Regions from separate parts of the Nonomuraea angiospora genome, predicted to be linked through region 2. Evidence: riboswitches for the same ligand, from Rfam matches in the RefSeq annotation. Region 2 holds a riboswitch; the other holds the start of a gene.
The links. Region 2 has a riboswitch for glycine ahead of gcvT (glycine cleavage system aminomethyltransferase GcvT). Riboswitches for the same ligand answer to the same signal wherever they lie in the genome.

Region 1 (15,534 bases), 9.5 Mb from region 2:
TCGCGCTGAGCGCCGAGGACGCCGAGATCGAGAACGAGCAGATCGACCTGGACGACACCCAGTCGGCCATGGGCGACTCCGTGCACACCTACCTCAAGTCCATCGGCCGCCGCACGCTGCTCACCGCGGCGCAGGAGGTCGAGCTGGCCCGGCGGATCGAGGCGGGCCTGTACGCCGAGTACAAGCTGGAGACCGAGCCCGACCTGCCCGTCTCCGCCCAGGACGACCTCCTGCTGGTGGTCGAGGACGGCAAGCGGGCCAAGGACCACATGCTGGAGGCCAACCTCCGGCTCGTGGTGTCGGTCGCCAAGAAGTACACCGACCGCGGCATGTCGCTCCTGGACGTGGTCCAGGAGGGCAACCTGGGGCTGATCAGGGCCGTGGAGAAGTTCGACTACACCAAGGGCTTCAAGTTCTCCACGTACGCCATGTGGTGGATCAGGCAGGCCATCCAGCGCGGCTTCGCCGACTCGGCCCGTACGATCCGGCTGCCCGTGCACGTGCTGGAGATGCTGTCCAAGCTGTCGCGCGTCGAGCGTGACATGCACCAGCGCCTGGGGCGCGAGCCCACGCCCGAGGAGCTGGCCGTCGAGCTGGACAAGACGCCCGACCAGATCGAGGAGCTGCTGCGCACCAGCCGCCAGCCGATCTCGCTCAACGCCACGATCGGCGAGGACGGGGAGACCACGATCGGCGACCTCATCGAGGACGTGGACTCGCCCGAGGCTTCGGAGATCGTCGACCGCCAGCTGCTGGGCGACCAGCTGCGCGGCGTGCTCGACAACCTCTCGCCCCGGGAGTCGAAGATCATGGCGCTCCGCTTCGGCCTGGTGGACGGCAAGCCCCACACGCTGGACGAGATCGGCAAGCACCTGGGGCTGACCCGGGAGCGGATCCGCCAGCTGGAGAAGGAGTCGCTCTCCAAGCTCCGCCACCCCAGCAACACCCGCCCGCTGCTGGACTGGGCGAGCTGAGAAACCCGAAGCCCCGGCACAACGAGGGAGGCTGTGCCGGGGCTTCTTCATGCCCGTGGGCGGGCGGGACGTCAGAGGGTCGCGGGCACCGGGCGCGGCACGCGCGGGATCCCCCACATCCGGTTGTCCTCGCGCAGCGTGCGCAGCCGGTCGACCTCGGCCGTCCACATCGACCCGGCGGGCGTCGCCTTGGCCTTGCGGCGCGCGATCCGGTCGTCGTAGGACTTCACCCCGAACGTGGCCCGCTGCCCCGCCTCGGCGGCGCGCAGGGCGTCGGTCAGCGCGCGGTCGAAGGCCCGCCCGGCTGCCAGCAGCTCGATCTCGTCCGCCGCCGCGGCCCGCAGCTCACGCAGCGTCTCCTCGGCCTGCCGGGCCTTGTCGAGCAATTCGGGGTAGCTCTTGGAGATCTCCTGGTCCGCGTGGTAGCGAACCTCGGCCTCACGGCTCACCCGCGGACGGAAAAACGCCATCGACCCTGCCCTTTCACACAGCCGGTACTCGTTCAACCGCCAAGGGTACGCCGTCGTGCGACACAGCGGGAAATCGACCCGGCGCGACCGCCTTTACGAAGTAAGATGATCTCCATGCCCGCCAAGAGACCGCCCGTCCCGCTCTCCCGCGAGCGCATCATCGAGGCCGCACTCCACATCGCCGACAGCCAGGGCCTGCGCCGGCTCACCATGCGCCGGCTGGGCGACGCCCTGGAGGTGGAGGCCATGGCCATCTACCACCACCTGCCCAGGGGCAAGGAGGCGCTGATGGACGCCCTGGCCGAGCACGTCACCGCGGTCCGCGTCGAGCAGGCCGCCACCTGGCAGGAGACGGCCAAGGCCTGGTGCCGGGCGGGGCGGGAGCTGCTGCGCGAGCATCCGGGCGTGCTGGCGCTGGCCCTGACCAAGCCGCCCAAGGGCGCCACGGCCCTGGCCATCAGGGAGCAGACCGAGCAGCTCGCCGACGGGGGGCTGGCCGACGCGGCGGAGGCCGTGCGGGCACTGAGGGCCTTCGTCTTCGGCAGCGTGGCCGTCGAGGTGCAGCAGTCGGGCTGGGCCGATCCCGAAGTTGACGAATGGGTCAGGCGGGACGAAAGAGCCGATATCGATTTCGAGCGCGGACTCGACGCTCTGCTCAAGGGATTGCAAACGTAGTGCGCGTGTCGCGCTTGGACCGTTATCCTGCATACGGCACGCTGTGTCGAAGGTCACACGAACGGGGATCCCTTCTGTAACAGTCCTGATGGACTATGTCCGGGAGTGTGACATCCGTCGCACACTTGCCAGAACAATTACCCGAGCCGGCTCCCGCCCCTCCCAACGGGAGCATCCCACGAGATATCGGAGGCACGCCGATGTGCCCGCACGACCCGGCCTGTCCGGATGCCGAGGCGCCCGACCGCGAGAAGGCACGCACTCTCGCCTGCCACCCCGAACAGGGGTGGAGCCTGCTCTGCAACGGTGTCGTCCTGTTCGAGGACACCGGGGAGCTGCTGCCCAGCGGCGCCGCCATCGCACCACACCGACCCGTGGTCGGCGCGGCGTGAACTAGGCGTAGTGGACTATCCACTCCGCCACGACCTCGCCCACTCGGGCGGGGTCCTTCTTGAGGTCGTGTCCCTCCCCCGGCAGCACCACCAGGCGTGCCGCGTCAGCGGCGTCCGGCACGCCGAACGGATCCCGGTCCCCGTTGACCACCAGCACGTCCACTCCGGCGCCGCGTAGCTCGTCGGCCCTGGAGCGTTCCGGCTTCCCCGGCGGGTGCAGCGGAAAGGCCAGCGCCACCACGGCCGCCGCGCCGACCGCCCCGGCCGTACGGCAGGCGACCCGCGCCCCGTTGCTCCGCCCTCCCTGCACCAGCGGCAGCCCCGGCCAGAGCGTGCGCACCTCCTTCAGGACGATCTCCCACGCCTCGTCCTGTTTGACCGCCGACCCCGGCGCCCGCGCCCCCGCCACCCTGAACGCCTGCGTCACCCTGGCCACGACGGCCCCGGCCTTGAGCGCGGCGTCCCGTACGGCGAGCAGGTCGGGAGCGTCCACTCCCCCGGCCGAACCGTGGGTGAGCACCAGCAGCAGCCGCGGGTCCGCCACCTCGTCCACCTGGACGAGCGCGCTCCCTCGCGGGGTCATGACCTCCATGCCAGCACCGTACCTGGGGAGGATCGCGCCCTAGCCCTCAGGTTGGATGACGGCGTGGCGCCGGCGATGGATGATTGCTGTCATGCCAGATAAGCGCCCCATCCGGGACGATCTCCAGGCCACCCTGGACGCCCGCCGGGACCTCGGTCCCGAGTACGAAACCGCGCTCGTCGAGTCGTTCGTGGAGCGGCTCGACGCCACGATCTCCGCCCGCGTACGGGCCGAGCTGGACCACCACGGCGCCGCGCCGCACCGGCAGAAGAGCCCTCCGGGCGCGGCGATGATCCCGATCGCGCTGGGCTCGATGGGCATCGGCATCCCCCTGACGGCCATCGCGGCCGGCAACGCGGGGCTGGTGGGGCTGACGATCACGTGGCTCGCGATCGTGGTCATCAACGTGGCCTCGGCCGCGGCCATCATGCGCCGCAACTGACCTCGGCGCGTACACGGCGGACACCTGGCGGAGGCCCACGGGAGCGCCCCCGCCCCCTTCCGCTGCCGCGTCTCGCTCCACGGAGGCTGCCGAGGACGCGTATAGCGCGCGAGCGTCGAGCAAACGCAGCAGGCAGGCGCGCATCAGACGGGCGTCGCAGGCAGGGTGCAGGCGTCATGCCCGGACGTCATATCGGGACGTCATGCGGGGCGTGCACCAGGAGTCTCAGGCCCGCCGACGCGCATCGAGCGGACGCCCGCCAGGAGTCCCGGCATGAAGCCGGCCGGGCGTCAGGCGTCGCGGTGGTAGCGGAGGCGGACCTCGGCGGCGAGGGTCTCGTCCTCGTGCTCCAGCCCGTACGACCACACCCGCCCCGCGTCCTCGGCGCGCCCCCGCAGCGGCAGGGTCCGGGCCAGGAGCTCGATGGCCAGGGCGCTGGTCTGCGGATCAGCCCCGTACTCGACGCTCTCCGCGAACTCCGCGCAGGCCAGCTCCAGGTGCGCGATCCCGAGCTGGACCCGCAGCCCCGGCACCTCCTCGGCCGGAGCCTCCTCCAGCGCGTCCAGGAGCACGTCGGCCGCCGCCCCCGGCTCCCCGTGCTCCAGCAGCAGGCCGGCCAGCTCCTGGGCCGCCCGCGCGCCGACGCCCGGGTCGCCGCTCTCCATGGCGGCCCGCAGCTCCTTCTCGGCCTCGTCCAGGTCGCCGGCCGCCGTCGCCAGGCGGGCCAGCGCGAGGTGGGCCAGCGGCACGTACGCGGCCGTGCCGACCCCCAGGACGGCCTGCCAGGCGGCCCTGGCCTGCTCGGCGCGGCCCTCCCGCTCGAACCCCTGGGCCAGGTGGCAGGCGGCCTGGGCGGCGTACTCGGGGTGCCCGGTGGCCAGCGCGGTCCGGGCGGCGGCCCTGGCGGCCTCGACGTCGCCGCGCTCCTCCAGCACCACGGCGAGCCCCACCGCGGCCTGGGCCCGGTCCGGGCCGTGGGGGTCGGCGACCAGCTCGGCGAGTATGGCGGCGGCGCCGTCGAGATCACCGCGTTCGGCCAGGCGGCGGGCGGCGTCGAGGGGCGGGGTCTCCAGCTCTGAGGACGTCAAGAGAGCTCCTTCTGGCGACAGTCGCACCGAGCCTAACCATTTCTGGCGATCATGTCTGCTCAGTTGACGCGGAAGGACTGACCGGCTTCGGACGCCTGCTCAGCGGCAGGCGCCGAAGGCCACCCCGCCAGGCTCCTAGTCGCTCCTAGTCCTCGTACGCGAAGCGACGAGGACCCACGCCGCCAGGCTCCTAGTCCTCGTACGCCTCCAGCGGCGGGCAGGAGCACACCAGGTTCCGGTCGCCGTAGGCCTGGTCGATCCGGCGCACCGGCACCCAGTACTTCCCGTCCCGCAACGACGGCAGCGGATAGGCGGCCTCGCTGCGCGGGTACGGGTGGGTCCACTCGTCGGCGCTGACCGACTCGGCCGTGTGGGGCGCGTTGCGCAGCGGGTTGTCCGCCGCGTCGTAGGCCCCCGACGCCACCTTGTCGATCTCGCCGCGGATGGCGACCAGCGCCTCCACGAACCGGTCGAGCTCCCCGAGGTCCTCGCTCTCGGTCGGCTCGATCATCAGCGTCCCCGCCACGGGGAAGGACATGGTCGGCGCGTGGAAGCCGTAGTCGATCAGCCGCTTGGCCACGTCGTCCACGGTGACCCCGGTCTCCTTGGTGATCTGCCGCAGGTCGACGATGCACTCGTGGGCCACCAGCCCGCCGCGCCCCGTGTAGAGCACGGGGTAGTGCGGGGCGAGGCGCCTGGCCAGGTAGTTGGCCGACAGGATGGCCTGCTCGGTGGCCGCCGTGAGCCCCTCGGAGCCCATCATCCTGATATACGCCCAGGAGATCGGCAGGATGCCGGCCGAGCCGTACGGGGCCGCCGAGACGGGGCCCACCGGCGTGCCGTTGTGCAGCGGGTGCCCGGGCAGGAAGGCCGCCAGGTGGCCGCGGACCGCGACGGGGCCGACGCCCGGACCGCCGCCGCCGTGCGGGATGCAGAACGTCTTGTGCAGGTTGAGGTGGGACACGTCGGCCCCGAACTCGCCGGGCTTGGCCAGCCCGACCAGCGCGTTGAGGTTGGCCCCGTCCACGTAGACCTGGCCGCCGGCCTCGTGCACCTTGGCGCACACCTCGGTGATCGTCTCCTCGTACACACCGTGCGTCGAGGGGTACGTCACCATGATCGCGGCCAGCGCGTCACGGTGCTTGGCGATCTTGGCGTCGAGGTCGGCCAGGTCCACGTTGCCGTCGGCGTCGCAGGCCACGACCACGACCCGCATGCCGGCCATGACCGCGCTGGCGGCGTTGGTGCCGTGGGCGGAGGACGGGATGAGGCAGACGTCGCGCTCGCCGTGGCCGTTGGCACGGTGGTAGGCGCGGATGGCCAGCAGCCCGGCGAACTCGCCCTGGGAGCCGGCGTTCGGCTGGATGGAGACGCGGTCGTAGCCGGTCACCTCGGCCAGCCAGCCCTCCAGCGTGCCGATCAGCTCGCGGTAGCCCTCGGCCTGGTCGTCCGGCGCGTACGGGTGGATCGCGGCGAACTCGGGCCAGGTGATCGGCTCCATCTCGGTGGTCGCGTTCAGCTTCATGGTGCAGGAGCCGAGCGGGATCATGGAGCGGTCGAGCGCGATGTCCTTGTCCTGCAGCTTGCGCAGGTAGCGCAGCATGGCGGTCTCGGAGCGGTGGCTGTGGAAGACCGGGTGGGCGAGGTAGCCGGACTCGCGCACCAGCGCGGCGGGCAGCGCGTCCTCGTCGAGAGCCACGTCGCCGCCCTCGACGCCGCCCTCGACGCCAAAGGCGGCCCACACCTTGGCGACCTCGGCGGCGCCGGTCTTCTCGTCGCAGGAGATCGACACGTGGTCGTCGTCCACCCGCCAGAGGTTCACGCCGTGCTCGACGGCGGCGGCGACCACCTCGGCGGCCCGGCCGGGCACGCGGACGAGCACGGTGTCGAAGAACTCGCGGTGCACGACCTCCAGGCCCGCCTGGCGCAGCCCGCCGGCCAGGGCCACGGCGTGCCGGTGGACCCGGTGGGCGATCCGGCGCAGCCCCTCGGGGCCGTGGTAGACGGCGTACATGCTCGCGATGACGGCGAGCAGCACCTGCGCGGTGCAGATGTTGCTGGTGGCCTTCTCGCGGCGGATGTGCTGCTCGCGGGTCTGCAGGGCCAGCCGGTAGGCGGGGTCGCCGTCGGCGTCCACCGACACGCCCACCAGGCGGCCGGGGAGCTGGCGCTGCAGGCCCTCGCGTACGGACATGTAGGCCGCGTGCGGCCCGCCGAACCCGAACGGCACCCCGAAGCGCTGCGAGGACCCGATCGCGATGTCGGCGCCCAGCTCGCCGGGCGCGGCGACCAGGGTGAGGGCCAGCAGGTCGGCGGCGGCCACGACGAGCGCGCCCGCCTCGTGCGCGGCGGCGGCCACGGCGCGGAAGTCGCGCAGCCGCCCGGAAGCGCCCGGGTACTGGACGAGCACGCCGAAGCACTCGGGCAGCTCGCCCTCGAGGGAGTGCTCCACCAGCGTGATGCCCAGGGGCTCGGCCCTGGTGGCGAGCACGGCCTTGGTCTGCGGCAGCGCGTCGGCGTCCACCACGAACACGTTGCTCTTGGACTTGCCCGAGCGGCGGGCCAGGGTCATCGCCTCGGCGGCGGCCGTGGCCTCGTCGAGGAGGGAGGCGCCCGCGACGGGCAGGCCCGTCAGGTCGGAGACGACGGTCTGGAAGTTCAGCAGCGCCTCGAGGCGGCCCTGTGAGATCTCCGGCTGGTACGGGGTGTAGGCCGTGTACCAGCCCGGGTTCTCCAGCAGGTTGCGCCGGATGACGGCGGGCGTGATCGTGTCGTGGTAGCCCAGGCCGATCATGGAGGTGAGCACGCGGTTGCGCCCGGCCAGGGCGCGCAGCTCGGCGATGGCCTCGGCCTCACCGACCGCGGCGGGCAGTTGCAGCCGGTCCTTGGCCCTGATGGCCTCGGGGACGGCCACGGCCACCAGATCCGCCACGGATTCGAAGCCCACGGCCTCGAGCATGCGCTGCTGCTCGGCCGCGGACGGGCCGATGTGCCTGGACGAGAACGGCGGAGCTGATAGGTCGGTCATGGACGGTGCCTCCCGAGGCTATGGAGACCGGCGCCGTGGCGCGGGCGAATGCCGGATCTCCCCCTCTGTCAGCGCGGCGACGCCGCGACCTGAGAGCTTCACCCCGGGACTGGGGCTTGCACCGTCGGTGAGGCGCGCCTGGCAGGTGCGCCTGCTTTCCAGAGTTGCCTCACCCGAGCGGTACAGGGTGCCTGAGAGATTCCGGGGAGGGTTGCTCCTTCGGCGCCCTGAGACCCGCGGGCCCCAGGGACTCTCCCGCACGGGGTCGTCAGCCTTGCTGTCATAGATTACAACCCTCCGCGTTACGCATGAATTTCCCCGGTGATGCGTTATGCGCGGATTGCCCCGTGGATTGCCCGGATTGCCCGGATTGCCCGATGGGCCGCGCCCGGCGGCCCATGGCAGGAAGGGGTGTGCTAGCCGAGGCGTCGCGCGCGGCGACGGCGGGCGAGCTCGTCAGCGGGGTGATCGGCCGGGACGGTGTCCTCGACCGCCGCCCGTTCCCCCGGCAGCTCCGCGAGGGAGCCCTCGACCTCTCGCCAGACCCGGCCGAGCGCGATGCCGAACACGCCCTGACCGCCCTGGAGCAGGTCTATCACCTCGTCGGCCGAGGTGCACTCGTAGACACTGACGCCGTCGCTCATGAGCGTGATCTGCGCGAGGTCGGCGACCCCGCGGTCACGCAGGTGCTGCACGGCCGTACGGATCTGCTGCAGCGACACCCCGGTGTCGAGGAGCCGCTTGACGACCTTGAGCACCAGGATGTCGCGGAAGCTGTAGAGCCGCTGGGAGCCCGAGCCCTGCGCGGCTCTTATCGTGGGCTCCACCAGGCCCGTGCGCGCCCAGTAGTCGAGCTGCCGGTAGGTGATGCCGGCCGCCGCGCAGGCCGTGGGCCCGCGGTATCCGATGTCCGCCGGCAGCGACGCCGGCTGTTCGTCGAAGAGCAGGCCCTGCTCTCCGGCACGCTGCCGCGCGCTCTCGCGCCGAACCGGATCTTCCTGGCCGGCCGTCTTTCCCTCGCCGCTGCTGACCGCCACGCGGACCTCCGGCTTTCTCTCATCCCGCGGCCTGATCTGGGGGTTCGTAAAGGGCGACCACGGGTTTCACTTGCACCGTAGGACCGTGACCATGCTCAGTCAACGATCCGGCTCGGCGCGTCGTGAAGCGTAAATGCACCGAAATACCTACCCCGCCCTGCCGAAGTCTTCGGGAGTGATCGTGTCAAGGAACTCCCTGAACTTCTCCACCTCGTCTTCCTGGTCGTCCGGGATGATCACCCCGGCCTCCTGGACGACCTCCTCGCTGGCGAAGATGCGCGCTCCGGTGCGCAGGGCGAGCGCGATCGAGTCGGACGGCCGCGCGCTCACCTCCACGCCGTTGGAGAACACCAGGTCGGCGAAGAAGATGCCGTCGCGCAGGGCGACGATGTTGACCGCTCGCAGGCCGACGCCCAGAGCGCTCAGCACGTCTCGGAAGAGGTCGTGGGTGAGCGGCCGCGGCGGTGGCTCCTCCGCCTGGGCCAGGGCGATGGCCGTCGCCTCGGTCATGCCAATCCATATAGGAAGGAACCGCTCCCCGTGTGCCTCCTTGAGCAAGACGATCGGCTGATTTGTGGGCATTTCAACTCGAACGCCCACGACCTCCATCTGCAACACGGGCTGCTCCGTATTCCTGACCGGTCACCCGGCACAGCTATTTGCGGGTCGCTACTGCTGACTGGCTACTGCAATTCAACGTAACACCCGGCGGGCATGGAATGCGCCTCCGCCTCCCAGCTCGCCAGGGTCTCAACGCCCGAGCACGGACCGGATCCCCGACCGCACAAGGGATGCGTGCAGGTCGAGCAGGAGAGTGGAAAGCTCCCTGGCGACCTCGTCGGCCTCCCCGATGGCGCCGGGGGCCCGCCGTTTGAGTATGGGGGCCACGGCCTGCTCGACGAGCCCGCACTCGCGCTCGGCCGCGGCCTTGACCGCCCGCAGGTGGCGGGCGTGCAGGCCGAAGCGGGCCAGCGCGCCGACGCTGCGGGCCACGTTGAGGGCCTCCTCGTCGTAGCGCCTGGCCACGGGGGCGAGCAGGCCGTAGTCCTCCAGCTCGGTGAGCGTCTCCTCGTCGATCTCCGCCGCCTCGAGCAGCTCGGCCCGGCTGAGCCGGACCTCCGTCTTCTCCTGTACGGCGCGCGGGCGGCCGAAGCTCTCGGCCATCCTGTCCTTGATCACCCGCAGCGGCAGGTAATGGTCGCGCTGCTCGCGCAGGATGAAGCGCAGCTGCTCCACGTGCAGGTGAGTGAACTTGCGGTAGCCGGACGGGCTGCGCTCGGGCTCGATCAGCCCCTCACCCTCCAGGAAGCGGATCTTGGAGATCGTCACATCGGGGAACTCGCCCTGCAGGAGCGCGAGCACCTCCCCGATGCTCATGTGAGAGCGTGCCGCCTGGGAGGTCATATGACCTCCCGGGACGGCACCACCACGATTCGCTCGTTCGGCTCGCTCATGCGCCGGCGTGGGTCCGCATCAGGAAGACGAGGCGGAACTTGCCGATCTGCACCTCGTCTCCGGAGTGCAGGGGAACCTCCTCGATGCGTTCCCTGTTGACGTAGGTGCCGTTGAGGCTGCCCACGTCGCGCACGGAGAACTGACCGCCGGGGTGGCGGTAGAACTCGACGTGGCGGCGGGAGACCGTGATGTCGTCGAGGAAGATGTCACTCTCCGGATGGCGGCCGGTCGTGGTGAGGTTTTTGTCCAGCCGGAAACGGCTGCCCTGGTTGGGGCCCCTGGTCACCGTGAGCAGCGCCGTGCCGGGCGGCAACTGCTCGACCAGAGCCCGCTCCGCCAGGAGCATGTCGCCTGCCTCAGCCTCGTATGCCTCGATTCCCGCGATGGAGATCGTCGACGTGGTGTCCCCGGAGACCTCGGGTCTGGCCAGCGGTGACCCACAGCGGGAACAGAAACGGGCATCCTCGGGGTTGGCGTGCCCGCACTGCGTGCAGTAGACGCTCGGCATCGATCGGCTCGGCCTCCTACCGCGAAGACGCGGCGACGGTGCTCAAAGACGCGCCTCGCTTCGCTTTTTCAAGTTTGCGAATGCCGCAACATACGCTGATCAGCGGCAAAGGTCAAGGCGGGGCACTGGACTGTGGTTTGGACGCAGACAAAGTTACCGCCGCTTCCGCCCCGTGGTCCATGCCGCCGCGCGTTTCTACATTACGATCTTGCGGCACTGTCTGGGTGCGTCAAGCGCAATGGCTTTTTCCTCACTCTCCGCGACCATTGTTCACATGGCGGCCTGCTCCACGATGCGGGCCCACCGTTCGAGCAGGGCCTGGGCGCCGTCCATGTCGCCCGCCTCGGCCCACAGGTCGGTCACGGGCTCGCTGGCGGCGGGCAGCACGAGCACCCAGCTCCCGTCGTCGTGGGCCACCCGCACGCCGTCGGTGGTGTCGATGCGCCGGCCCTCGTGCTCGGCCTCCGCCGCCTCGATGACCGAGCGCATGACGGCCCCCTTGGCCGCCCACGGCGTGGGGATCGCGCGCTTGAGCATCTTGACCTCGGGAATCCTGGCGTCGATCTGGCTGAGCGACAGGCGGGTGCGGGCCACCAGCCCGAGCAGGCGCATGAACGAGGCCAGCCCGTCGATGGCCGGGCTGAACTCCGGCACCACGAAGCCGCCGCGCCCGTCCGCCGCGAAGATCATGTCGGGGCCGGCGGCGGCCGAGGTGAGGGCGTCGAGCGCGGTGGAGGTCCACTGCACCTGTACGCCGTGGAAGCGGCAGACCTGCTCGGCGACCCTGGTCGTGGTGACCGGCAGGGCCACCTGGCCGCCCCTGCGCTCGGCGGCGACGAGGTCGAGCACGACGAGCAGGGAGCGTTCGTCGTTGATGAGCTGGCCCATCTCGTCCACCAGGGCGATGCGCTCGCCGACCGGGTCGAACCGGACCCCGAACGCCGCCCGCGACGAGCTGACCAGCTCCGACAGGCGCTGCAGGTCGCGGCGGCGCTCGGCGAGCGTCTCGGTGGGCGAGACGTCGTCGAGGCGGGCGTTGACGGTGAGCACCTCGACCCCGACCCGGCCGAGCAGCGTGGGCAGCACCAGCGAGGAGGTGCCCCCCGCGCAGTCCACGACGACCTTCATGTCCCTGACGTCGCCCACGTCCACGTGGCGCAGCAGCTCGTGGGTGTAGTCCTCGACGGCCCTGGCCGGATACGTCAGCTCGGCGATCTCCCCCGGGAACGCGCGCCGGAACTCCTGCCGGGAGAAGACCCGCTCCAGCTTGCGCTGGGCGGCCGGCGGCAGGTCGGCGCCGCGGCCGTCCATGATCACGATGTCCACGCTCTGCGGGTCGCCCGGGGTGGTGCGCAGGGTGATGCCGCCCGCGGCCGACTCGCGGGCCGTGTGGAAGCGCGTGACCGGCAGCGGGGCCGCCTCCAGGTCCAGGACGTTGATCGCGCCCGCGGTGAGCGCGCCGATGACGGCCCGCTTGAGCGCCCTGGCGGCCAGGGAGCAGTCGCGGGAGGTGACGACGTACTCGCCCTTCTTGAGGGTGGTGGCGTACGCGCTGGCCAGCCGGACGCACAGCTCGGCGGTGATCTCGACGTTGACCAGGCCGCTGACGCCCCTGGGGCCGAACAGGTTGCGCTGGCCGCGCGACTCCCAGATGACGCTGGTGTTGACGACCGCGCCGGCCTCGATGGTCTTGAACGGGTAGACCTTGACGCCGCTGGTGACGTACGCCTCGGGCTCGATGACGCACTCGTCGCCGATGACGGCGTTCTCCTCGATGCGGGCGCCGGCCATGATGTCGGTGCTCTTGCCGACCACGCAGCCGCGCAGGTGGGCGCCGGGGCCGAGGTAGACGTTGTCGTGGACGACCGCGCGGTGCAGGAAGGCGCCCTCGCGGACGACGGCGTTGTTGCCGAGCACGGTGTACTCGCGCAGCTCCGCGCCCGCCTCGACCTTGGCGTAGTCGCCGATGAGCAGCGGGCCCTTGAGCACGGCGTCGGGGTCGACCGAGGCCGAGTCGGCGACCCAGACGCCCGGCGAGAGCTCGAAACCCCCGATCTCCAGGTTGACCCGGCCGGACAGGGCGTCGGCCTGGGCCTTGAGATAGCTGTCGTGGGTGCCGACGTCCTCCCAGTAGCCGTCGGCCACGTAGCCGTAGATGGCGGCGCCGCGGTCGAGGAGGGCGGGGAAGACGTCGGAGGACCAGTCGACGGGCTCGCCCGCGGCGACGGCGTCGAGGACCTCGGGCTCCATGATGTAGATGCCGGTGTTGACGGTGTCGGAGAAGACCTGGCCCCAGGTGGGCTTCTCGAGAAAGCGCTGAACGCGCCCCCCGTCGTCCACGATGATGATCCCGAATTCGAGGGGGTTCGGCACGCGCTTGAGACCGATTGTCACAAGTGCCGAATTTTCACGATGAAACCGGATCATGTCGGTTAAATCGATATCTGTCAGGGCGTCGCCGGAGATCACCAGAAAACGGTCGTCGCGGAGCCGGTCCTCGGCGTTCTTGACGCTGCCCGCCGTGCCGAGGGGCACGTCCTCGGTGGCGTACTGGAGGCTCATGCCCAGCTCGTCGCCGTCGCCGAAGTAGTTGCGCACGAGCGCCGCCAGGAACTGGAGCGTGACCACCGTCTCGGTGATGCCGTGGCGCTTCAGCAGGCGCAGCACGTGCTCCATGATCGGGCGGTTGACCACCGGTAGCAGGGGTTTGGGCTGGTTGGCGGTCATGGGACGCAGCCGAGTTCCCTCTCCGCCTGCCATGACGACCGCCTTCACCCGATCACTCCTTTTTGGCCGAGGTTGCGAGTTGGAGCACCTGCACCCCATACAGCACGCCTGCCCACCAGTACAGGCCTGTTCCCCAAAGCGCGAATGCCCACCCGACAATTCGTGCTATATCGGCATACCACCCCGCGTGGGAGGCAAGGAAGAGGAGAGGGAAGGCGTACATGAGGTTGAACATGGCAGCCTTGCCCAGGTAATGCACCTGAAGTGCCTTGTAGCCATGTTTGCGAAGTACGGGGATGAAACAGGCGACGAAGAGTTCACGCCCCAGGATGACCACGACCAGCCACCACGGGATGACGTCGCGTAGCAGCAGGCCGATGATGGTGGCGAAGACGTAGAGCTTGTCGGCCGCGGGGTCGATGATCCGGCCGAGCCTGCTGGTCTGGTTGAAGGCGCGAGCGATCTTCCCGTCGAGCCAGTCCGTGAAACCGGCCACCGCGAGGATCGCGATGGCCCATCCGTCCGCCTTGGGCCCGAGAACCAGCCAGAGGAAGACGGGGACGCCGAGGAGTCGCAGGAAGCTCAGCAGGTTGGGAACCGTCCAGATCCGGTCCTCGGCGGAAGTTTCGCTCACGAGCAGACCCTACTGCGTGGAACTCTGACACAGCGGCCCCGCATGGGGCGCTCACATTTCCCCCCTTCCCGCCCACGCCAGGCGACTCCTGGCACCCGCTCAGACGCCCTGGTCCCCGCGGGGCCACGGGGTTGGACACGCCGGCGTCGCGGGAGGTCCCCCAGGCGCCAGGGAGCACGGGGTCGGACACCCCGGCATCGCGGGAGGTCCCCCAGGCGCCAGGGCGCGCGCGAAGGCCGCCGCCGAGCCGCGAAGGAGGCGGGCGAGCGCCCGGGCCGGGGTGGTCAGGTGCGGAGGAAGGCGTGGGTGCGGCCCAGCTCCTCGAAGCCGAGCCTGGCGTAGAAGTCCTTCGGCCAGTCTGCCGCGTCGGCCACCAGGAAGATCAGCTCGGCCTGCGCCGCCTGCGCGAGCAGCGCGGTCATGAGGGCGCGCGCGTGCCCCTCGCCCCGATGGTCCGCACCGGTGAAGACGCTCTCTATCTGGGCGACGCCCTCGTGCTCGTACAGGTCGGCCCTGGCGGCGATCTCCCCGCCGGGGGCGCGTACCCCCCAGAAGCTCACCGCGTCGGCGCCGCGCAGCCGGCCCTCCACGCGCCGGGCGAGCCCGTCGATCACCTCGTCCGGCGCCTGCGGCAGCGTGTGGCGCCAGTCGCGCCGCAGCACCGGCAGCAGCTCGGTCACGGAGAGCTTCTCGGCGGCCACGGAGCCGGGCGGGGTGGGGCCGCGGAAGGCCATGATCAGGTTTGTCTCGTGCTCATAGCCGGCGGCGAGGAAGGCGGGCGCGAGCGCCGTGCCGAGCCGGTCGTCGTCCACGCACACCAGCCGGTGCTCCCGCTGCGCGAGCACCTCGTCGGCGGCCCGCAGCAGCCGCTCGGCCGCCTCCCGGGCCTCCTGCCGCGTCGCCGGGACCGGCCCGTGGCCGGCGATGAGCTTGTTGTCGTCGTGGGAGCCGGGATAGCGGTCGTCGAGCACCGCGAACCCGCCCGGCACGGTCACCTCGCGCGGCGCCCTGCGGCGCGCGAAGGCGTGCTGGAAGCCCACCGCGCGCGCCAGGTCCAGAGCGAGCTCAGCCGGCACGCCGCGCCGTCTCGAGGAACGCCCGGATGAGCGCCGGGTCCTTCACGCCGGGCGAGGTCTCCACGCCGCTGGACACGTCGACGCCCCACGGGGCGGCCGCCGCGATCGCCTCCGTGACGTTCGACGGGGACAGGCCGCCGGCCAGCAGCCACTGGCCCGACGCGCGGCCGCGGACGGCCGCCCAGTCCCACGCCTGCCCGGAGCCGGCGTGCGGCGCGTCCACGAGGAGCAGGTCCTCGTCGTAGGCCCCGCAGCGCAGGTCGGCCTCCGCGTCGACGGCCCTGATCAGCCGCAGGCCGAGGTCCTTGAGCGCGGTGAAGTCGCCGTGCGGGTGCTTGCCGTGCAGCTGGATGGCCCGTACGCCGGAGGCCAGCGCCGCCGCGCGCACCGTGTCAGGGTCCTCACCGCGGAACACCCCCACGGTCAGCACGTGGGCGGGCACCAG
Region 2 (15,534 bases):
AGCCGGTCGTGCTGCCGCCGGCCGGCGAGCCCGCGCAGGTCGTCGGCCGCCTGGACGGCCTGGTCCTGGCCGGTGGCGGGGACGTCGACCCGGCCCGGTACGGGCAGGAGCCGGGGGATCAAACCGGCTATATCCGCAAATTTCGGGATGAGGCGGAGTTTGGGCTGGTCGCGGCGGCCCTCGACGCCGGCCTGCCGTACCTCGGCGTCTGCCGCGGCCTCCAGGTCCTCAACGTCGCCCTCGGCGGCAGCCTCCACCAGCACCTGCCCGACGTCGTGGGGCACACCGGCCACTCCCCCGCCCCCGGCCGGTTCGGCCCGCTGCCCGTCACGCCCGTCCCCGGCAGCCGCCTGGCCAAGGCGCTGGGCACGGAGCCCGTGACCGTCCCCCACTACCACCACCAGGCCGTCGACCGGCTCGCGCCCGGCCTCACGGTCACCGCCACCGCCGGCGACGGCACCATCGAGGCGGTCGAGCTGGACTCGGCCCCCTTCGCCGTGGCCGTGCAGTGGCACCCCGAGGCGGCCGAGGACGGCGCCCTCTTCGAGGCGCTCGTGTCAGCCTGCTGAACGCTCTCACCCCGCCGGTCTGAGCACGCCGTCCAGCACCACGGCTCCGGCGCCGTGCCTGGCCTCCAGGTCGCGGCGCAGCTCGTCGGTGGCCACCCAGACCTGCGCGGTCACCTGGTTGCCCCGCACGCTGGAGGAGGCCGAGACGAGACGGTCGCCCAGCTCGGCCTCGACCTGCCGCTGGATCGCCTCCAGCTCGCTCTGGCTGCGCGCCGCCCCGCTGACGCAGAGCGCGCCGCCCCACACCTCGCGGATCCACGCCTCGCGGCCGGACAGGTCGCCGGTGAACTTCAGGTTGAGCACCAGCCGCCGCGGGTCGCTCGCCTCCGGCGACTCCGCGGGGAGCCCCTTCATGTAGCTCTGGTCGAGCCAGGCGCCCGCGAACTCCTGGGCCGTGCCGGCCCGCGCCATCGCCTCGTCCAGCGCCCGCTGCGTGGCCTTGGCGGGATCGACCGGCCGCCAGCCGCCCTCCGGCGCCGGGCACGGGCTGGTGAGGTCCTCCTCGTGCGCGGGGGCCGCCGCCTTGGCGGGGGCGCCCGGCGGCTCGGTGAGCGTCAGCCTGGTGCCGTCCCAGGTGCCCACGACGTGGTACTCGCCCCACTTCACGCCGCCCTGCGACTCGTGATCCACTTTGTTCCAGTCCCAGCCGGCGATGTCCAGACCGCTGCACTGGGGTGGCGACGACTCCATGACCATCATGCACAGCTGCGGCCCGTGCCCGCCGCCTTCGAGCACCGTCCCGCCGGCCTCGTAACGGGTCGGGGACGCGGCCTCCGATGCGCCGCAGCCCGCCAGGGCCAGGGTGGTCAGCAGGCCGAATGCCGCCGTTCGCCGATTCATATCCTTACGACGTCACCACCCCCCGGAGTGGTTCATGAGCGATCAGAACGCGACAACAACCCCATCGCGGCACTAGGCTGACGAGCATCACCGGCGAAACCGTGCGGGAGAGCGCCCTGACAGCCGGTCAGGGTCCCTGAAGGAGCAAGCCCTCCCCGCAAACCTCTCAAGGCAAAGGACCGCGCGGCTCATGGTGACCTCTGGAAAGCAGGCCCGCGGGGCCTCGCCGAAGGTGAAAGTCCGGCAAAACTCGGGCGAAGCTCTCAGGCATCGATGACAGAGGGGGAGGATCCTGGCATCCAACCCTGTCCAGAGGTGCGACAAATGTCCCGATCAACACCGCTACGCGACGTTCACGAGAGCCTCGGCGCCACGCTCACCGACTTCGCCGGGTGGCTCATGCCGCTCCGGTACGGGAGCGAGTCCGCGGAGCACAACGCCGTTCGCCAGGCGGCCGGGCTGTTCGACCTCTCCCACATGGGCGAGATCTTCCTGACCGGGCCGCAGGCCGGGCAGGCGCTCGACTACGCGCTGGTCGGCCACCTGTCGGCGCTGGCGACCGGGCGGGCCAGATACACCATGATCGTCAACGAGCGGGGCGGGGTCCTCGACGACCTCATCGTCTACCGGCTCGACGACGACGAGTTCATGGTCGTGGCAAACGCCTCGAACTACGAAAAAGTGGCAAAAGAGCTGATTGAGCGGTCGAAAGCGTACGACGTGCTGGTCGAGGACCGGTCGGACCAGTACGCGCTGATCGCCGTACAGGGACCCCGGTCCCAGGAGATCCTCGCCACCCTCACCGACGCCGACCTCGACGGGCTCAAGTACTACGCGGGCCTGCCCGACCTGGTCGACGGGCGGCAGGCGCTCATCGCCCGCACCGGCTACACCGGCGAGGACGGGTTCGAGCTGTTCGTCGCCAACCAGGACGCGGTGCCGCTCTGGCACGCGCTCATGGCGGCGGGCGAGCCGTACGGCCTCAAGCCCGCCGGCCTGTCCAGCCGCGACACCCTCAGGCTGGAGGCCGGCATGCCGCTCTACGGCAACGAGCTGGGCGTCGAGCTGACCCCGTTCGACGCGGGGCTGGGCAGAGTGGTGAAATTCGACAAGCCGGGCGACTTCGTCGGCCGGTCGGCGCTCGAGGCGGTCAAGGACGGCCAGCCCCGGCGCCGGCTCGTCGGCCTGGTCGCGCGGGGACGCCGGGTGCCGCGTCACGGCTACCCGGTCACCAAAGACGGCGCCGTCGTCGGCGAGGTCACCAGCGGTGCGCCCTCCCAGAGCCTGGGCAGGCCCATCGCGATGGCCTACGTGGACACCGGCGCCGATGCAGGCCTGGCCGTGGACATCCGGGGCAGCCATGAACCTATGGACCTGGTAGAGCTGCCCTTCTACAGGAGGAACAACAAGTGAGCAACATCCCTGACGAGCTGAGCTACACCAAGGAGCACGAGTGGGTGGCCGGCCTCGACGACGGCCTCACCGTGACCATCGGCGTCACGGCCTTCGCCGCCGAATCTCTTGGTGACGTCGTCTTTGTGCAGCTCCCCGAAGTCGGCGCGAGCGTCGAGCCGGGCGAATCCGTCGGCGAGGTGGAGTCGACCAAGTCGGTGAGCGACATCTACACCCCCGTCGGGGGTGAGGTCGTCGAGGTGAACCAGGCCGTGGTCGACGACCCGAGCCTGGTCAACAGTGACCCGTACGGCGACGGTTGGATGTTCCGGGTGCGTGTCGAGGGCGACGCCGAGGACGTGCTCACCGCCGAGGAGTACAAGGCGCTCACCTCAGGCGATTCCTGACCTTTTGCCGGGGCCCTACGCGGGGCCCCGGCCCCAGCATGAAGGGCGCCATCCATGGCGATCAGCGTCTTCGACCTCTTCAAGATCGGCATCGGCCCGTCGAGCTCCCACACGGGAGGCCCGATGGCGGCCGCGCACAAGTTCGCCCGCGGGCTGCACGACGACGGCCTGCTCTCCGGGGTCGCGCGGGTCGAGGCCATCCTGTACGGCTCGCTCGGCCTGACCGGCAAGGGCCACGGCAGCGACAAGGCGGTCCTGCTCGGCCTGTCCGGCGAGAAGCCCGAGCTGGTCGACGTCGACTCCATTGACGGCCGCCTGGCCGAGATGCGCGAGTCGGGCACGGTCAAGCTGTACGGGACGCACGAGATCCGCTTCGTCGTGGGCGAGCACCTCGTCTTCGAGCGCAAGATCTCGCTGCCGGAGCACCCGAACGGCATGCGCTTCACCGCGTACGACGCCGACGGCGAGAAGCTGCGGGAGAAGGTCTACTTCTCGGTGGGCGGCGGCTTCGTCGTGGACGAGAAGGCCACGGGCGCCGATCGCATCAAGCCGGACGACACCGTCCTGCCCTACCCCTTCACGACGGGCGAGGAGCTGCTCAAGCACTGCTCCAACACGGGCCTGTCGATCTCGGCGCTGATGCTGGAGAACGAGAAGGCGTTCGGCCGCACCGAGGAGGAGATCCGCTCGGGCCTGCTGCGGCTCTGGGCGGTCATGTCGGAGTGCGTGCGCCGGGGCATCTCCAAGGAGGGCGTCCTGCCCGGCGGCCTCAAGGTCAAGCGCCGCGCCAACCAGCTCCACCGCCGCCTGCAGTCGGAGCCGGCGGAGAAGGACCCGCTGCAGGCCATGGACTGGGTCGCGCTGTTCGCGCTGGCGGTCAACGAGGAGAACGCCGCCGGGGGCCGCATCGTCACCGCCCCCACCAACGGCGCGGCCGGCATCATCCCGGCCGTGCTGACGTACTACACCCGCTTCGTCCCGCACGCGGACGAGGAGGGCGTGGTCCGCTTCCTGCTGACGGCGGGCGCGATCGGCGTGCTGTTCAAGGAGAACGCCTCGATCTCGGGCGCCGAGGTGGGCTGCCAGGGCGAGGTCGGCTCCGCCTGCTCGATGGCCTCGGCCGGCCTCACGGAGGCCCTCGGCGGCACGCCCGAGCAGGTCGAGAACGCGGCCGAGATCGGCATCGAACACAACCTGGGCCTGACCTGCGACCCGATCGGCGGCCTGGTCCAGATCCCGTGCATCGAGCGGAACGCGGTGGCCTCCAACAAGGCCATCACGGCCGCCCGGATCGCCCTGCGCGGCGACGGCCGCCACTTCGTGCCGCTGGATCGTGCCATCAAGACGATGCGGGACACCGGGCGGGACATGCTGGACAAGTACAAGGAGACCTCACGCGGCGGCCTGGCCGTCAATGTGATCGAGTGCTGACCTCGCCCTGACGGCCGGGTCAGCGTCGAACGTGCAGGCGGACGACGGTGCCGGCGTCGTCGTCGCTGACCTCGCGGCGGATCCTGCCGACGATGTCGTGGTCCAGCTTGCTCACCACCGCGCCCACGTCCGCGGTGGACGGGCAGGTCAGGGTGACGCGCAGGCCGTTCTCGGTGACCCGCACCGCCGACCGGCCCAGCCCTTCCACGCCCTTCAGCCCGACGAAGAGCATCGCGGTGCCCGTGCCGTTGCGGGCGCCGCGGCGGCCCCAGCCGAGGCTGAGCAGGAGCCAGCGGAGCGAGACCAGCGACAGGAGCAGGAAGCTCAGGGCCAGCACCCACAGGGGCCAGGGCTCGTCGGCGAGGACCCGGCGGGTCTGGGCCGGGAGGACCTTGGCGGTGGCGGGCAGGTCGAAGAAGCGGCCGTGGCCGCGGAGCCAGGCGTACACGCCCAGGCCCAGCAGCGTGCCGCCCACGATGGCCAGGCCGACGCGGTTGCCCGCGTACTGCCGCATCGCGGCCCCCTTGGCGCGAGGGGGCGTCCGTTGCGCGTCCGTACGTTCGGGCATCACGCCGCCTTTCCGCGCGGCCGGAGCGTCTCGGTGCCGTCGGGCATCACGCCGCCTCTCTGCGCGGCCGGAGCGTCTCGGTGGGTTCGGGCATCAGGCTCCCTTTCTGCGCAGCCGGACCACGACCTCGCCCGTGCCCAGCGTGCCCACGCCCGCCAGCCGGTCTCCCACCGCCGTGCCGACCTGCCTGAGCATCGCGCCGGAGCTCTCCGTCCCCGTCATGACGGTGACCTCGATGGTGCTCCTGCGCAGCCGTACCCGGGCCCGGTCCACCCCCGGCACCTGCTGGGCGGCCGCGCGGAGCGTGCGGCGCAGGCCCGAGCGGGTGATGCCGATGACGATCCGCGGGTCCGACGTCTCCACCGGCACCAGGCTCGACTGGCCGGGCACGATCGCCAGCAGCAGCATCATCGTGCCCGCGCCCACCATGGCCGCGGCGGCGGTGAACAGCTCTGGCCAGGTGGTCCTGCCCGCGAGCTCGACCAGCTTGTTCACGGGGACCCAGCCGAGCCGGTGGCCGAGCAGCCCTGACACGATCTCGGCCGCCGTCGCCCCCAGCCCGGCGGCCAGCGTGAGCGCGACGAGGGCTCCAGGGAGGGTTCGGGCCGGCCTGAGCGCCCTGCTCGCCCGGCGCAGCCCGGTGTGCCGGGCGGGGACCGCGGCGCCGGTGACTGTCTGCTGAAGCGTGGTCATCACAACGACACACGTACACGGATCCCGCGTGGCCGGAACCGCGCCCCCGCCGCCCGTTTGCCCGAACATTACGGGGCGGCCAACAAGGTGAACAACACTCATATTCATTTGCCTGATATGCCGTTACGCTGCCCATATGGACGACCGCCAGCGCTATGACCGCGCCACAGCGGCCCTCGAGCCGCCGTTCGCGATCCTCGATCTGGCGGCCATGCGGGCCAACGCGGCGGACCTCGTACGGCGGGCGGCGGGCAAGCCGATCCGGGTGGCCAGCAAGTCGGTGCGCAGCCGCGCCGTGCTCGAACGCATCCTGGCCATGGACGGCTTCCACGGCATCATGGCCTTCACGCTCCCCGAGGCGCTGTGGCTGGCCTCCCACGGGTTCACCGACATCCTGGTGGCCTACCCGACGGCCGACCGGCAGGCGCTGGCCGAGCTGGCCGGGGACGAGAACGCGGCCAGGCAGATCACCGTGACCATCGACTCGACCGCCCACCTGGACTTCGCTGAGGCGGCCGTGGCGGGGGTGAGCCCCCGGGCCGAGATCCGGACCTGCATCGACATCGACGCCGGATATATCGCCTTTGGCGGGAAATTTCGGGCTGGGGTGCTCCGCTCGCCGATCCGCGAGCCCGAAGGGGCCGCCGACCTGGCCGCCGCCGTCGCCAAGCGCCCCGGGTTCCGGGTGGCCGGGCTGATGGCGTACGAGGCCCAGATCGCCGGGGTCGGCGACGCCCCGCCCGCGAACGCCGCCTACACCCGCGCCGTCCGCCTCATGCAGGCCCGCTCCGCCAGGGACCTCATCATCAGGCGCGGCCGCATCGTGAACGCCGTCCGCCAGGTCACCGACCTGGAGTTCGTCAACGGCGGCGGCACCGGGTCCGTCGAGCGCACCGTGCGCGAGAAGGCCATCACGGAGGTGGCGGCCGGATCCGGCTTCTTCCACCCGAGGCTGTTCGACTTCTACCGCCGCTTCACCGGGCACCCCGCCGCGCTCTTCGCGCTGCCGGTGGTGCGCCGCCCGAGCGTGGACACCGTGACCGTGCTCGGCGGCGGCTATCTGGCCTCGGGCACGCCGGACCGGAGCCGCCTGCCCCAGCCGTACCTGCCGGCCGGGCTGCGCTACGCCCCGGACGAGGGGGCGGGCGAGGTGCAGACCCCGCTGCTCGGCCAGGCGGCCCAGGACCTGCGGATCGGGGACCGGGTGTGGTTCAGGCACGCCAAGGCGGGCGAGATGTGCGAGCGCTTCGACGCGCTCCACCTCATCGACGGCGACACTCTGGTGGAGTCGGTGCCCACGTACCGGGGCGAGGGCCGGACCTTCCTCTGACCGCCCCCGGCCAGCCCCCGCGGTCTGACCGCCCCCGGCGAGCCCCCACGGGTCAGCGGCGCCTGCGGCGGCGCCAGAGCACGATGGCGGCCCCCACGACCAGCACCGCGCCGATCCCGATCAGCACCGGCGCCAGGTCGGGCCGCTCCTCCTCCCACATCTCGTCGGGATGGTCGCCGGCTTCGACCGGCCGCGGCGTCACCCCCAGCGCGTCGCCCACGGACGCCACGAAGTGCGTGGCCCTGCTCTTGACGTCGGACACCGTGCGCTCGGCGACCCGCTTGGGGCTCACCCGGTCGGCTATGGCGTCCACCGTCTGCGCCAACTCCGCGCGTGTCCGCGCGATCCGCCGCTCCAGCTCGTCCGGATCGGTGTCAGCCATGGCTCTCCTCTCGGCCTCACGCGTGGCCGCGCCCGCTCCGCGTGCCGTGCGAGCTCCGTCGTTCTTGGTGCTGATCAGTCTGTCAGGTCGGCGCGCCGTACGGCACGGCGGCCAGGCCGGTAGGTTGGCGGGAAGGAACTCAGGAGGGCCAATTGACCGACACCAAGCTCGCGCCCGGCGACGCCGCGCCCGAGTTCACGCTACCCACCGCCGACGGCGAGGCCGTCTCGCTCGACGCCTACCGCGGCAAGCGGGTGATCCTTTATTTCTACCCTGCCGCGATGACGCCCGGCTGCACCAAGCAGGCCTGCGACTTCCGCGACAACCTCGGCCAGTTGACGGCCGAGGGTTTCGTCGTTCTCGGCGTGTCTAAGGACAAACCGGAAAAACTTGCCAAATTCGCCGAACGTGACGCCCTGACCTTCCCCTTGTTGTCCGACCCCGACCTGACCGTGCATCAGGCCTACGGCGCGTACGGCCCGAAGAAGCTGTACGGCAAGGAGGTCGTGGGGGTCATCCGCTCGACGTTCGTCATCGACGCGGACGGAAAGGTGGAGCAGGCGCTCTACAACGTGAAGGCCACGGGCCACGTGGCCGGGCTCAAGAAGAAGCTCGGCCTCAGCTGACCACCCCGGCGGGCCCTCCCAGAGGGCCCGTACCCGTCTTCACATGCGCTCCTCTTTCCCGCTGAGAGCGCTAAACTGTGTCAGGCCCGCATTGGCGGGGGCTGCGCGGGCGTGGCGAAATGGCATACGCGGCAGGTTTAGGTCCTGTTGGTGGAGACACCGTGGGGGTTCGAGTCCCCCCGCCCGCACACCTGTGCACCGGATCGGCCTCTGTTTCGCCCGGCAAAAGTCGCTGTCTGCGAGTGGCAGTTCGGGCACAACAGCCTCAGGTTCTCTCGCCGATTGTCCAGCGGATTGCCATTGATGTGGTCCACTTCAAGGATCAGCGGTTTCCCTTGCCAGGTGTCTCCGGTCCCGCACATGACGCAACGTGCGGGCACGCCGATCTCGTCCAGGGCACGTCGCAGCACCGCACCTGAAGTGCGGCTCGTCCGAAGAGGGCGCTCCGCGAGAACGGCGGCAGGGTCTCTGCGTGGCTTGCTCATCACCGAACTGGTGATCTTGCGTTCGAAGTGGGCCGTGTCGATGCCATGGCGTGCGATGTGCCGAAGGAGTCGCCGCCGATTCGTTTCGTTGACGGGCAGGCCAAGCCGGCGCATCATCGACGCCACCGATCGGGACTCTTTCGCCGCGGATCTAACATCGTGCTCATTCAGCCGGAGACGCTGGAAGCCGGCGGGTTCGGCGATGTCGAAAGCTCGGAGCTGACGACGGACCTCCTCCCGGGATCTCCCGCTCTCAGCCACGCCAAGGCGCCGCAGAATTTCCCGCATGCTCTTCGCACCCTTGGCCGCCTCTTCAAGAGCGTCGCGCTCGAACGCCTCGGGCAGCGCGCTCTCCCGATGCCCGGGAAGGCGATTGAAATGTGATACATCGATGCGCATGGCTTTGATCCGACGGCTGATATGCGAATGCGCCCCACCACTACGTGGAATTTCGAGGCGATCGAGCACTTCGTAGACACTCGTCGACGCCGCCACGGCCTCGGTCAAGATCTGGAGAGTGTATTTACTTCGCGAGATGCGACGGAAATGGCTGGTATCGATGCCGAGTTCGGCTATTTTCCGGCTCAAGCTCGCCCGCCGGCCGCCGGAGTTTCTCAGACCCAGCAAGGACACGACCTCGGTGATCGACCGAGCCCGGCGCACGAATCCGGCCAGCTCTTCGGGGGTTGGATCGGCGTTCGACATGGACGCAGAATAAAGCCGGGGACCGACACTTTCGCGAAAACGATCTCGCCCGTTCTCACCGATCGACCATTTACTGTAATAATCGCCCGGTTTGCTACTCGATCATGTTGAGGACCTGCCCGCTGCTGGTAGGGAACGGGACCGGCGCCGGCGGAGCGACGGACTGCGGAGCCTTCGGCACCACCCAGCCGCAAAAGACGCGGCCCTTCCCCTCCTCCTCGCAGGCGGAGTCGAGGCGCTCGGGCACCTGGAAGCGCCTGGGCATCGGGTCCGGCTCCTGCCAGTACACCCTGTGCACCTCGTCCCGGTGCGCGAATCCGCTGACCACCGCCACGGCGGTGCCGCCCAGCAGGGCGCCGATCACGAGGCCGATGAGTCCGGCGCCCAGGACCTGGGCCTGCTTCTGCCGGAAGAACTCCCGGTAGGAGTCGGGGTGCCGAGGCGGCTCGAGAGGCGTCGTGAATCCGGGGCCCGGAGGGGCCTCGCCGTACTTCAGCCGGCTCCGCGCCCCGGACTCGTGAAGGTCGTCATCAGGGGTCGGGTCGCGCGGTGCTTCCTCTTCACCGCGCGACCCGGCGTCGCGATCATGATCCGCCATCACGATCTCCCTTTACTCGCCCGCAAGAGGGGCGCTCCCAGAGACAAGAATGCCCAAGTCACCGTAAGCCCGGCGTAAGACCCCCGCCAGTCCCCCGCCGCGTAAGACCTGGGTCGTAGACGCACTTCCACCTACAGGCGGAACAACGGTCAGACGGCGGTACATATCGTGATGGTGTGTTCGGCAAGGTGCGGGCGTGGTCGAGGCGCCACGAGAAGCTGGCGGGCGTCCTCCGGGTCGCCCCGCTCGCCACGCTGTGCGCGATCCTGGCGATCCCGTACGCGGCCGTCCCCCCGGCCACGGCCGCCGGCCCCTACTTCGGCGTGGCCGGATATCTGGCCCTGTCGGCGGCGCTGCTGCTGCCGCTGCTCTGGCGCGAGCGCGCGGTCGCCTCGTTCGCCGTGATCGCGCTGATCAGCTTCGGGCAGTGGCTGGCGGGGGTCAACCCGCTGCCCGCCAACCTCGCCGTGCTGGTCGCCCTCTGGGCGGTGGCGTACCGGTGCTCGTTCCGCTGGAGCCTGGCCGCGGGCCTGGTGACGGAGCTGGGGGTGTTCCTGGCCCTGGCCAGGTGGGACACGCCTACCTTGGGGATGTTCTTCAGCGGCTCGATCTTCACCGTGACGGTCTGGTTGACCGGCCTGTACGCCAGCACCCGCAGGCGATACCTGGAAGGGCTCGAAGAGCGCGCGGAACGGGCGGAGCGCGAGCGCGACCAGCAGGCCAGGATGGCCGCCGCGGCCGAGCGCGCCAGGATCGCCAGGGAGCTGCACGACGTCGTGGCCCACAACGTCAGCGTGATGGTGGTGCAGGCCGACGGCGCGGGCTACGCCCTCGACTCCGATCCCGAGCAGGCCCGCGAGGCCGTCAGGGCCATCTCCAAGACCGGCCGCGCCGCGCTCGCCGAGATGCGCAGGCTGGTCGGCGTCCTGCGCGAGGGCGAGCAGGAGAGCACCGACTACACGCCGCAGCCGGGGCTCGGCCAGCTGGAGGACCTGGTGCGCGGCTCGGCCGTGCCCACCCGGCTCCAGGTCGGCGGCGCGCCCGTCGAGCTGCCGGAGGGCCAGCAGCTCGCGGTCTACCGCATCGTCCAGGAAGCCCTCACGAACGCGCTCAAGCACGGCGGCCCCGGCGTCCAGGCGCTCGTGGAGATCGACTACAGCGGCCCCGAGCTCGTCGTACGCGTGACCGACGACGGCCGGGGCGCGGCGGCCCCCAGGAGCGCCGGCGGCCACGGCCTGATCGGCATGCGCGAGCGGGTCGGCATGTACGGCGGCGCCGTCTCGGCGGAGCCGCTGCGGGACGGCGGGTTCGAGGTGCTGGCCAGGTTGCCCATGGTCAAGGCGGCATAGAGGAGGTGGCCGGGTGATTCGCGTGATGCTGGTCGACGATCAGGAGCTGCTGCGCGCCGGGTTCAGGATGGTGCTCGCGGCCCAGCCGGACATCGAGGTGGTGGCCGAGGCCGGCGACGGCGCCGCGGCGCTGGAGCTGCTGGAGAGCACCGAGGTGGATGTCGTGCTCATGGACGTGCGCATGCCGGTCATGGACGGCGTCGAGGCCACCAGCCGCATCCAGGGCCCGAAGGTGCTGATCCTGACCACGTTCGACCTCGACGAGTACGCGTTCGCCGCGGTCAAGGCGGGCGCGGCCGGGTTCCTGCTGAAGGACGTGCCGCCGGCCGACCTGGTCGAGGCGATCAAGATCGTGCACGCGGGCGACTCGGTGGTGTCGCCGAGCACGTTACGGCGGATGCTGGACAGGTTCGCCGCGCAGCTCCCGACGGACGACCCGGTGGCGACGGCCGACCTGACGCCGCGCGAGCGGGAGGTGCTGCTCATGGTGGCCCGCGGCCTGTCCAACATGGAGATCGCCGGTCGGCTGCAGGTGGCGGAGGCGACGGTGAAGACGCACCTGGGGCGGGTGCTGGCCAAGCTGGGGCTGCGGGATCGGGCCCAGGTCGTGGTGTACGCGTACGAGGCGGGGCTGATCGTGCCGTCACATCGACCGGAAGCCATCGGCCGAAAGTCTGACCGGAGTCATCTGTAGTCCTACACAAAGTCCATCCATAGGTCCCACAGATCCTGAAATTTCCACTCCTAGCGTGGGTCGCGTTGAAAAGCCGCGACAAGGAGTGAAAGTGACGCTCACCGATACCAGGCGCCAGGCACCGCCCGCGGTGGTGGCCAGAGATCTGACCAAGGTGTACGGCGAGGGCGACGCCCAGGTGCACGCCCTCCGCGCGGTGAACGTGTCCTTCGCCACCGGGGCCTTCACCGCGATCATGGGCCCGTCGGGCTCCGGCAAGTCCACGCTGATGCACTGCCTGGCCGGGCTCGACGCCGCCACCTCGGGCACCGTGCACATCGGCGACGTGGAGCTGACCGGGCTGAACGACCGGCAGCTCACGCTGCTGCGCCGCGAGCGGATCGGGTTCGTCTTCCAGGCCTTCAACCTGCTGCCCACGCTCACCGCCGAGCAGAACATCCGCCTCCCGCTGGACATCGCCGCCCGCCAGGCGGACCAGGCGCTGTTCGACCGGGTGATCGAGACCGTCGGGCTGAAGGACCGGCTCGGACACCGGCCGAGCGAGCTGTCCGGCGGCCAGCAGCAGCGCGTGGCCGTGGCCAGGGCACTGATCAGCAAGCCTCAGGTGATCTTCGCCGACGAGCCCACGGGGAACCTGGACTCCCGCAGCGGCGCCGAGGTCCTGTCCTTCCTGCGCACCTCCGTACGCGAGCTGGGCCAGACCATCGTCATGGTCACGCACGACCCGGTGGCCGCCTCGTACGCCGACCGCGTGGTGTTCCTGCGCGACGGCGAGCTGGTCACCGAGATCGGCGCGCCGACGCCGCAGTCCGTGCTTGACACGCTCGTGCAGCTGGAAAGGGCGTGACGAGGTGCTGAAGACGGCACTGGCCGGGTTGCGCGCGCACAAGCTCAGGCTGCTGCTCACCTCGCTGGCGATCACGCTGGGCGTGGGGTTCATCGCGGGCACGTTCGTGCTGAACGACACCGTGCAGGCCGGGTTCGCGCAGCGCGTCACGGCCGACGCGGGCAAGGTGGACGTGGCCGTGCTGCCCAAGGGCCCCGACGCCCTGCTGCCGGAGCGCGTCCTGGAGCAGGTGCGCGCCCTGGACGGCGTCACCGAGGCCCAGGGCCTGATCCGCGCCGTCGCTCCCGTGCTCGGCAAGGACGGCAAGACCGTCGGGAACGCCCCCACCACGGCCCTGTCCATCGTCCAGGGGCCGCTCGACCGCACCGACATCGTCTCGGGCACCGGCCCCGGCACCGACGACCAGGCCGCCGTGCTCGACAAGAACACCGCCAAGACCCAGGGCTTCAAGCTCGGCGACCCGCTCACGGTGCTCGACGCCAAGCAGCGCAGGCACCAGTTCAGGCTCGTCGGCCTGCTCGACCCCGGCGTGGACCAGGAGCTCTCCTACACCGGCGCGGTCGGCTTCACCGCCGCCACCGCGCAGCGGATGACGGGCGCGCAGGGCTACCGCGAGATCGACGTGGCGGGCCGGGCCCCCGGGCTGAAGCAGGCCGTCGCGGCGGCCGTGGGCGGCGCGTACGTGGTCAAGACCGGCGGCGAGCTGGCCGACGACCTGGCCAAGGCCGCCGGGGTGGAGACCCGCATGTTCACGCTGGGCCTGCTGATGTTCGGCGTCGTGGCGATGATGGTGGCCGCGCTGGTCATCTACAACACCTTCAACATCCTCGTCGCGCAGCGCACCAGGGAGATGGCGCTGCTGCGGTGCATCGGGGCCACGCGCGGGCAGGTGTTCGGCGCGATCGTGCTGGAGTCCACGGTGGTGGGGCTGATCGCCTCCGCGCTCGGCCTGGTCATCGGGTACGGCCTGGCCTCGCTCACGCTGACGGTCCTGGCCTCGTTCGACGCCCCGCTGCCCACGGACGCGGCCGTCACCCTCGGCCCCGCCACGATCGGGGTGGGCCTGGCCGTCGGCCTGGCGGTCACGGTGGGCGCGGCCCTGCTGCCCGCCCGGTCGGCCACCCGGGTCGCGCCGATCGCGGCGCTGCGGAGCCAGGTGGAGGAGCAGACGTTCCGGGCGAGCCTCGTACGCGGCATCTTCGCCGCGCTCTTCCTGGTGGCGGGCCTCGGCACGACGGCCGTCGGTGTCTTCATGATCACTCCCGGCCAGCAGGTCTCGCTCTTCGTCGTGATGGCCGGGGGCGCGCTGACGTTCCTGGCCGTGCTGATCCTGGGCCCGGTGCTGATCAGGCCGCTGAGCGCGCTGGTCGGCTGGATCCCCGGCAGGCTCTTCGGGGTGCCGGGGCGGCTCGCGGTGGACAACTCGGGCCGCAACCCCAAGCGGGCCGCGACCACCACGGTCGCGCTGACCATCGGCGTGACGCTCATGACGCTGATCTCGGTGGTCACCGCCTCCACCAGGCTGACGTTGACGGCCAAGCTGGACAACCAGTTCCCGATCGACTACATGCTGGCCGGCCAGCAGCGCGAGGCGGTCATCCCCCGGTCCGTGACCACGGAGCTGCGCGGCAGGCCGGAGCTGGCCTCCGTGGCGCAGGTGCGCGCCACCAAGGCCGAACTCTCGGACCGGCGGCTCGATGTCGGCACCTTCAGCGGGGCGATCGAACCGTCCGTGACCGCCGGCTCCATGAAGGGCCTCGGCCCCGGGCAGGCGGCGGTGGCCGACAACGTGGCCACGGAGCGCGGCGTGCGGCTCGGCGACTCGGTCTCGCTGAAGACCGAGGAGGCCGGGGTCGTCTCGCTGAAGGTGGTGGCGCTGCTCGACGGGGCCCAGTCGTCGCTCCCGTCGGTCATCGTCGCGGAGGCGGCGTTCGACACGTACTTCGGCGCCCTGCCCGACTCCCGCGTCCTGATCAACATCAAGGACGGCGTGCCGCCCGAGCGGGCCCGCAAGGTGGTGGACGCCGCCGTCGCCGCCTATCCGACCGTGCAGGTGTCGAGCTCGACGGAGGTACGCGGCCAGTTCGACGAGACGCTGGACATGCTGCTCATGATCATCACTGGGCTTTTGGGCCTGGCGATCCTGATCTCGCTCCTGGGCATCGCCAACACGCTCTCCCTGTCGGTCCACGAGCGCACGCGGGAGTCGGCGCTGCTGCGCGCCCTCGGCCTGACCCGGCCGCAGCTTCGCCGCATGTTGTCCGTCGAGGCGCTGGTGCTCGGACTGATCGGAGCGCTGGTGGGGGTGGTGCTCGGCGGGGTCTTCGGCTGGGCCGCGATCATGGCGATGCTGGACGGGGCCGTCCTGTCGGTGCCCATCGGGCAGATCGCGCTGTTCGTGCTGCTGTCCGGGGCGGCCGGCGTGCTGGCCGCCGTACTCCCGGCCCGCCGCGCCGCGCGCGCCTCGATCGTCGGCTCCCTCGCCGCCGGCTGACCCCGGCGGCCCGCCCGTCCGACCTCTCGTTCGGGCCTCTCGTTCGGGCCTCTCGTTCGGGCCTCTCGTTCGGGCCTCTCGTTCGGGCGGAGCCGCGGCTCTCGGGCGCGGAACCAGGGCTGTC

Region 1: another riboswitch for glycine. It lies ahead of gcvP (aminomethyl-transferring glycine dehydrogenase); the one in region 2 lies ahead of gcvT (glycine cleavage system aminomethyltransferase GcvT).

The regions. Positions count from the first base shown of each region.
Region 1 is NZ_JADBEK010000001.1:195,090-210,623, reverse strand. It holds gene H4W80_RS00940 (RNA polymerase sigma factor) at 1-974, shown strand, start outside; gene H4W80_RS00935 (hypothetical protein) at 1,046-1,423, opposite strand; gene H4W80_RS00930 (TetR/AcrR family transcriptional regulator C-terminal domain-containing protein) at 1,559-2,119, shown strand; gene H4W80_RS00925 (DUF5999 family protein) at 2,320-2,511, shown strand; gene H4W80_RS00920 (alpha/beta hydrolase family protein) at 2,513-3,103, opposite strand; gene H4W80_RS00915 (hypothetical protein) at 3,186-3,536, shown strand; gene H4W80_RS00910 (tetratricopeptide repeat protein) at 3,827-4,624, opposite strand; gene gcvP (aminomethyl-transferring glycine dehydrogenase) at 4,815-7,652, opposite strand; glycine riboswitch at 7,821-7,920, opposite strand; gene H4W80_RS00900 (MerR family transcriptional regulator) at 8,069-8,689, opposite strand; gene H4W80_RS00895 (bifunctional nuclease family protein) at 8,837-9,307, opposite strand; gene ftsR (transcriptional regulator FtsR) at 9,440-10,066, opposite strand; gene H4W80_RS00885 (FHA domain-containing protein) at 10,140-10,652, opposite strand; gene H4W80_RS00880 (sugar phosphate nucleotidyltransferase) at 10,923-13,427, opposite strand; gene clsA (cardiolipin synthase ClsA) at 13,432-14,013, opposite strand; gene H4W80_RS63295 (GNAT family N-acetyltransferase) at 14,298-15,089, opposite strand; gene H4W80_RS00865 (phosphoribosylanthranilate isomerase) at 15,079-15,534, opposite strand, start outside.
Region 2 is NZ_JADBEK010000001.1:9,730,668-9,746,201, reverse strand. It holds gene H4W80_RS44980 (gamma-glutamyl-gamma-aminobutyrate hydrolase family protein) at 1-569, shown strand, start outside; gene H4W80_RS44975 (hypothetical protein) at 576-1,409, opposite strand; glycine riboswitch at 1,504-1,601, shown strand; gene gcvT (glycine cleavage system aminomethyltransferase GcvT) at 1,734-2,822, shown strand; gene gcvH (glycine cleavage system protein GcvH) at 2,819-3,208, shown strand; gene H4W80_RS44960 (L-serine ammonia-lyase) at 3,263-4,639, shown strand; gene H4W80_RS44955 (hypothetical protein) at 4,659-5,207, opposite strand; gene H4W80_RS44950 (DUF6286 domain-containing protein) at 5,301-5,900, opposite strand; gene H4W80_RS44945 (amino acid deaminase/aldolase) at 6,037-7,230, shown strand; gene H4W80_RS44940 (DUF3618 domain-containing protein) at 7,283-7,612, opposite strand; gene bcp (thioredoxin-dependent thiol peroxidase) at 7,765-8,238, shown strand; tRNA gene H4W80_RS44930 (tRNA-Leu) at 8,344-8,426, shown strand; partial or broken gene H4W80_RS64795 (HNH endonuclease) at 8,487-8,600, opposite strand; gene H4W80_RS61790 (hypothetical protein) at 8,751-9,107, shown strand; gene H4W80_RS44920 (hypothetical protein) at 9,523-10,026, opposite strand; gene H4W80_RS44915 (sensor histidine kinase) at 10,203-11,375, shown strand; gene H4W80_RS44910 (response regulator transcription factor) at 11,389-12,069, shown strand; gene H4W80_RS44905 (ABC transporter ATP-binding protein) at 12,161-12,916, shown strand; gene H4W80_RS44900 (ABC transporter permease) at 12,921-15,410, shown strand.